DNA from 2 places in the Massilia sp. TWR1-2-2 genome. Region 1 is predicted to be linked to the other one. Evidence: predicted binding sites of a transcription regulator. Region 1 holds the regulator's gene; the other holds the start of a gene.

Region 1 (3,546 bases):
TGGCGGCCGCGTCGAGTGGATCATCGACTCGCGCAGGTCGCCCGCTCCGGCGGCTCCGGCCCCAGGAAAACAATAATGGAACAAAGCTGCGGCAGTACCCTGATCGTACGCGGCCTGCAAAAGAGCTACGGCAAGCGCCTGGTGGTGCGCGACGTCTCGCTGCAGGTCGAGTGCGGCGAAGTGGTCGGACTGCTCGGACCCAACGGCGCCGGCAAGACTACCTCGTTCTACATGATCGTCGGCCTGGTGCCGTCGGACGCCGGCTCGATCGACATCAGCGGCGTCGACATCTCGAGCATGCCGATTCACCGCCGCGCCTCGCTCGGCCTGTCGTACCTGCCGCAGGAAGCGTCGGTGTTTCGCAAGCTGACGGTGGAAGACAATATCCGCGCGGTGCTCGAACTGCAGAAGGTCGATGGCAAGGCGCTGACCAAGGCGCAGATCAACCAGCGCCTCGACACGCTGCTGGCCGACCTGCAGATCGAGAAGCTGCGCGAGAACCAGGCGCTGTCGCTGTCGGGCGGCGAACGGCGCCGGGTCGAGATCGCGCGCGCGCTCGCCACCAATCCGCGCTTCGTGCTGCTCGACGAGCCGTTCGCCGGCGTCGACCCGATCGCGGTCATCGAGATCCAGCGCATCGTGCGCTTCCTCAAGGAGCGCGGCATCGGCGTGCTGATCACCGACCACAACGTGCGCGAGACGCTCGGCATCTGCGACCGCGCCTACATCATCAACCAGGGCGCGGTGCTTGCGTCGGGCCGCCCCGACGACATCATTGCAGACGAATCGGTGCGGCGCGTCTACCTCGGTGAACACTTCCGGATGTAGCGATGAAACAGTCACTCCAGCTACGGACCTCGCAACACCTGGCGCTCACGCCGCAACTGCAGCAGTCGATACGCCTGCTGCAGTTGTCCACGCTTGAACTGCACCAGGAACTCGAGCATCTGCTGTCGGACAATCCGCTGCTCGAGCGGCTCGACGACCCGCTGGACAACTCGGTGCGGCTGCTCGCCGACGGCGCCATCGGCTCGAGCGCCGCGCCCGGTGAAGCTGCGCCCGAGCCAGGCGCGCAGGATGCGCCGCCGGCCGATGCGCCAGCGGCGGAAGGCGAGGGCGGCGACGTCGACAGCGCGCCGGCCGAAAGCGGCGCCGACAGCGACGACTGGGGCGAGTCCGCCCGCAACAAGGCGCCCGACGACGAGGACTCGCGCCCGCAGCTCGAAGCGTCCGCGGTGACCCTGCGCGACCACCTGATGGAGCAGATGCGCCTGGCCGTGCTGGAAGTGCGCGACCGCGCGCTGGTCGAACTGATGGTCGACGCGCTCGACGACAACGGCTACCTGACCGAGTCGCTCGAAGAGATCTTCGAGCGCATGCCGCCCGAACTCGAACTCGATCTCGATGAACTGAAGACGGCGCTGTCGCTGCTGCAAAGTTTTGATCCGGTCGGCGTCGGCGCGCGCAACGCGTCCGAATGCCTGGCGCTGCAGATCCGCCGCATGCCGGGCGTACCGATGGTCACGCGGCGCATGGCGCTGAAGATTGTCACGGACCACCTGACGTGGTTTGCCCAGCGCGAATTCAACAAGCTGAAAAAATCGCTCGACTGCGACGACGAGGACCTGCGTGAGGCGCAGTGCGTGATTCGCCAGTGCAATCCTCACCCGGGCGCCGCGTTCGGTTCAGGTGCGTCAGACTACGTGGTGCCGGACGTCATCGTGCGCAAATCCAAGAGCGGCTGGACGGTGACATTGAACCACGACGTGATGCCGCGGCTGCGCGTCAACAGCATGTACGCCAACTTGCTCAAGCAGGGCAAGGGCGAAGGGCAGATGGGCGCGCAGTTGCAGGAAGCCAAGTGGTTGATCAAGAATATGCGCCAGCGCTTCGATACGATCCTGCGCGTGGCGCAAGCTATTGTTGAGCGCCAACGCAATTTCTTTTCCCACGGCGCAGTTGCCATGCGCCCCCTTGTGCTGCGTGAAATTGCTGATACACTGGGTTTACACGAGAGTACTATTTCTCGGGTCACAACTCAGAAATACATGCTGACACCGCATGGAATGTTTGAGTTGAAATATTTTTTTGGTAGCCACGTCGCCACTGAAGCAGGAGGAGAAGCATCCTCGACGGCGATACGGGCACTCATCGTGCAACTGACAGGAGCAGAAGACCCTAAAAACCCACTATCAGACAGTAAGATTGCAGACATGCTGGGGGAACAGGGAATGGTCATTGCGCGGCGCACAGTCGCCAAGTACCGCGAAGCGCTGAAGATCCCACCTGTAACTCTCAGGAAAAGTCTGTAAAGTTTTTACGATGTTCCTCTGCGCTTATGACGCATGAACAGGAAGCGACATCATCAAAGGAGTGTGTATGAATCTCACAATCAGTGGACATCATCTTGAAGTGACACCAGCCATCCGCGATTACGTACAAACCAAACTGGAGCGAGTGAAGCGACATTTCGATCAAGTCATCGACATTGCCGTGATCCTCACAGTTGACAATCTTACTGAAAAAGAAAAGCGGCAAAAAGCCGAAGTCAATCTGCGGTTGCCGGGCAAGACGGTCAATGTCGCCAGCATGTCGCACGACCTGTACGCGGCGATCGACACACTGATCGACAAGCTCGATCGCCAGGTCATGAAGTACAAATCCCAGCTGCAGGAACATGGCCACAAGGCCATCAAGCACCTGCCTGAGGAAGAGATCATCGCCGCTGCGTAAGCCGGCCGATCGAGCAAGCGAGGGCGCCTTCACGGCGCCCTTTTCAATTCGATTTCACCCTGCACGGATGAGGTGCTGGCGTGCGCTAGAATGCAGCTTTAACATCGACAAGCACACCATGACCGACTTCGTCAAAACCCATGTTGCCAACGGCACCGGCGTCATCACGCTCGACCGTCCCCGTTCGCTCAATTCGCTGTCGCTCGACATGGTGCGCGCGCTGACCGACGCGCTGCTGGCCTGGCGCGACGATCCGCAGGTCGACGCTGTCGTGCTTCGCAGCACCTCCGAAAAAGCCTTGTGCGCCGGCGGCGACATCCGTTTCTTCTACGACGTCGGCAGCGCGCCGACCACCGGCGGCAGCGCTTCGCTGGAAGACTTTTTCACCGAGGAATATCGCCTCAACCATTTGATCTATCACTACCCGAAACCGTACGTCGCGTTGATGGACGGCGTCGTCATGGGCGGCGGCCTCGGCATCGCTGAAGCGGGTCCGCGCGGCCTGCGCGTGGTTACCGACGGCACCAAGATGGCGATGCCCGAAGTAAACATCGGCTTGTTCCCGGATGTCGGCGGCAGCTATTTCCTGTCGCGCGCACCGGGCAGGCTGGGCTACTACCTTGGGCTGACCGGCTTGACCATCCGCGCCGCAGACGCGCTGTACGCGGGCCTGGCCGACACCTTCGTGCCGCAGGCGCAGATGCCGGCGCTGGCGCAGTTGATTGAATCGACGCCTGGCGCGCAGCTGCGCGAAGCGCTGGTCGCCTTCGCCGCGCCGTTCGCCGCCGGCGCCGCCATGCTGGAAACCGAGCG
Region 2 (3,546 bases), on a different contig from region 1:
GTCGGTGAAGAAGCCGGCGCATACCAGCTTGTTCTTGCGGCTCGCCTCGATGCTGTAGGCGGCGGCCTGGGCACGCATGTCGGGATCGATGGCCGCGGTCCTGGCGCTGAAGGTGGCGCTTGGCTTGTAGGCCTGCTTGGCGACCGCCGGCATGAACTCGGGATTTTCCGGCGCCAGGCGGGCCAGGTCTTCGGCCCGGCGCACGACTTTTTCGAGCGACTTGTCGTCGAACTCGTTGATGATGGCGGTGCCCTGGCGCTTGCCGTAGGCGACCGACACCGACAGCTGGGCGTTGTCGACCAGTCCCGCGGTCGACACGTTGTTGCGGGCGAAGCGGATGTTACCGGTGCGGCTGCCGGTCAGCGTGACGGTGCACTGGTCGGCTTTGGTGAAGGACATCACGCGGTCGGTGATACGGCGGGTCTCGTCAAGGCTAAGTAGTTTCATGGTCAGCCGATCTTGCGGGCGGTGTTGATGACGTTGATGCCGTTAAAGCGCGTGGTCGACGAGCCATGCGACACGGTGCTCGACTGCGACGGCTGTCCTTTGCCGTCGAAGAAGGAGCCGCCCATGCGCCAGTCGCTTTCGTCGCATATCGCGCTGCAGGCATTCCAGAACTCCTGGGTGTTGGACTGGTAAGCCACGTCTTCGAGCGGGGCGCCGATTTTGCCGTTGACGATTTCGTAGAACAGCTGGCCGCCGAACTGGAAGTTGTAGCGCTGCTGGTCGATCGAGAAGGAACCGGCGCCGACGATGTAGATGCCCTTCTTGACGTCCTTGATCATTTGATCCGGCGTGAGCTTCTTCGTTCCCGCCGAAAGCGAGATGTTCGGCATGCGCTGAAACTGCACGCTGCTCCACGAATCGGCATACGAGCAGCCGTGCGATTCCTTCTCGCCGATGATGTGGGCCTGGTCGCGCGTGGCCTGGTAGTTCACCAGCATGCCGTCCTTGATGATGTCCCACTTCTTGCACTTGACGCCCTCGTCGTCGTAGCCGACGGCGCCGAGCGAACCGGGAACGGTCTTGTCGGCGACGATGTTGACGCGGTCGGCGCCGTACTTGAATTTCTTCGACTGCCACTTGTCGAGCGTGGCGAAGCTGGTGCCGGCGTAGTTGGCCTCGTAGCCGAGCACGCGATCGAGTTCGGTCGGGTGGCCGACCGACTCGTGGATGGTGAGCCACATGTGTTCGGGCGAGAGCACCAGGTCGTATTTACCCGGCGCGACCGATTTGGCGGTGAGCTTCTCCTTGGCCTGGCGCCCGCAGGCGCGCGCGTCCTCGATCAGGTCATACGAATCGGTGTACAGCGTGCAGACGCCGCCGGCGGCCTTGACCTTGTGCTCGGGACGGGCGTCGAGGTATTCGTAGCCCATGCCGACGGGCGAGGACAGGCCCTGGCGCGAGCGGAACTTGTTGGTGGCCTTGTCGACCGCGGTGGCGAACACCGGCATCCACATGCGGTGTACGTCCTGGTCGATGTAGGAGCCGTCGGTGGAGGCGAAGTACTTCTGCTGGTTCACCTGGAACATCAAGGACTGCATGAAGCTGGCGCCGCCGTCCATGCCGGCCTTGTTGGCGGCGATCAGCAGCTCGGCTTTTTCCTTGATCGGCACGGCGCGCCAGTCCTTCTTGATCGGCGTGGCCCACGCCACTTCGCCGACGCCCTTGACGGGCGCCAGGCGCACCGGCTCGGACTGCAGGCGGGCGTTGGCCTTGGCGATGGCGACGGCCTGGCGGGCGGCGCCGGCGACGCCGTCGGGCGACATGTCGGAGGTGGCGGCAAAGCCGTAGGCGCCGTTGCAGATGACGCGCACGCCGACGCCGGCCGACTCGGTATTGGTGACGCTTTCGACGTTCAGGTCGCGCGTGGTGATGAACTGGTTCAGGTAGCGGCCGATGCGCACGTCGCAGTAGCTGGCGCCGGCCTGGGTGGCGGCGTTGAGGCCAACGTCGGCCAATGTCTTCTTGAATTTCGCGGCGAGGGGGGTCAGCAGCTCTTCGGCGGCGACCGCGCGTCCAACCACCGGCACCAGCATGGTGCCCAAGGCGAGGCCGCTGATATTGAGAAAGGCACGACGTTCCATTGAATCTCCTGAAGAAGTACTCACTAAGCACTGACGAAGGAGCGTCACCTGTCGATGGTGGCAACGCTGTTGCGGCACAACCTGAATCGGGTCGATCTTTATTGCTAATGTTAAAAAAAACCTTGGCAACCTTAACAGTTGCAAAAGACTTTGAATAGGCAATCTTTATGCCAGTCACTAAGTGCTTGATTTTGATGACGGCCGCGGTGCCGGCCCACTGTCCGGCGCTGTCCGCGGCTGTCCGCAGGCGGACGGCCGGACAGGTGGACGCGGTGTACGGGAGGCGTTTCTGGACTAAATGGCGCGCGCGGTAACGCGGCGCTTGACCGCGCCAGCGGCTTGACAGATGATCCCGCCTGCGGCCGCTGTTCAGCTTCCCGCCTTCCCGAACAACATCAACGGAGACACCACCATGAAACGAATGATCCTGGCAGCGATGCTGGCAATGAGCGTGTGCGGCGTAGCGCAGGCAGACGATGCCCTGAAGGCGGCGATTGCGGGCAGCCACCGGGCGCCGGCCAACGTCGCGCGGGACGCGGCGCGCCATCCGTACGAGACGCTGCGCTTCTTCGGGATCGCGCCGACCATGACGGTGGTGGAACTGTCGCCGCAGGGTGGCTGGTACACCGAAATCCTGGCGCCGTATTTACGCGACAAGGGCGTGTTGATCGGCGCCGGCTCGCCGCCGGATAAACGCTACGGCAAGGTGTTCATGGACAAGCTCAACACCAACGCCGCCGTCTACGACAAGGTGCGCATCGGCCTGTTCGAGCCGCCGACTTCGTACGCGATCGCGCCGGCCAACAGCGTCGACATGGTGCTGACGTTCCGCAACCTGCACAACTGGATTTCGCTGGGCGACGAGCAGATGCAGGCGCTGCTCAAAAATGTCCATGCCACCCTGAAGCCGGGCGGCGTGTTCGGCCTGGTCGACCACCGCCTGCCGGCGTCGATGGCGCAGGACGCCAAGGCGTCGAGCGGCTACGTGCACGAGGCATGGGTCATCGCCCAGGTCGAGAAAGCCGGCTTCAAGCTGGCCGGAAAATCGGAAGTGAACGCCAATCGGAAAGACACGGCCAACCACCCGAAAGGCGTCTGGTCGCTGCCGCCAGTGCTGGCGATGAAGGACGAGAACCGCGCCGCGTTCATGGCGATCGGCGAGAGCGACCGCATGACGCTCAAGTTCGTCAAGCCGTAAGCGGCAGCCGGTGGGGAAGATGACTTCGGGCGCCTGGCTGGCCGGCGCGCTGCTGTGCGTGCTGGCGGTCGCCGGCTGCGGGCGCGACGGCGGCAAGGCGCCGCCGGCGGCGGCGCCGACCACCATCACGGCGCTGATCTGGGCGCCCGACTGGCCGCAGGAAATGCAGAAGGTCGCCGCCGAATTCACGCGCCTCAACCCGGACGTCAAGGTCGACCTGGAGTTCATGTCGGGCAATTCGGTGGAGAAAAACATTGAGCC

Evidence for each region. Region 1 encodes sigma-54, which starts transcription at its own class of promoters, with help from an activator protein. Its sites were predicted from a motif close to TGGCANGNAANCTGCTTT; they were not measured.
Region 2: ACP7DD_RS19455 (TldD/PmbA family protein) is a predicted target of sigma-54. The motif match lies at 2,243-2,260, and genes of this name have one in related genera.

Annotation. Positions count from the first base shown of each region.
Region 1 is NZ_JAFCWM010000015.1:74,265-77,810, reverse strand. Features, by position in the region: gene lptA (lipopolysaccharide transport periplasmic protein LptA) at 1-76, shown strand, start outside; gene lptB (LPS export ABC transporter ATP-binding protein) at 76-828, shown strand; gene ACP7DD_RS15755 (RNA polymerase factor sigma-54) at 831-2,312, shown strand; gene hpf (ribosome hibernation-promoting factor, HPF/YfiA family) at 2,380-2,733, shown strand; gene ACP7DD_RS15745 (enoyl-CoA hydratase/isomerase family protein) at 2,852-3,546, shown strand, end outside.
Region 2 is NZ_JAFCWM010000022.1:53,457-57,002, reverse strand. Features, by position in the region: gene ACP7DD_RS19460 (TldD/PmbA family protein) at 1-447, opposite strand, end outside; gene ACP7DD_RS19455 (TldD/PmbA family protein) at 450-2,087, opposite strand; gene ACP7DD_RS19450 (class I SAM-dependent methyltransferase) at 2,500-3,285, shown strand; gene ACP7DD_RS19445 (ABC transporter substrate-binding protein) at 3,305-3,546, shown strand, end outside.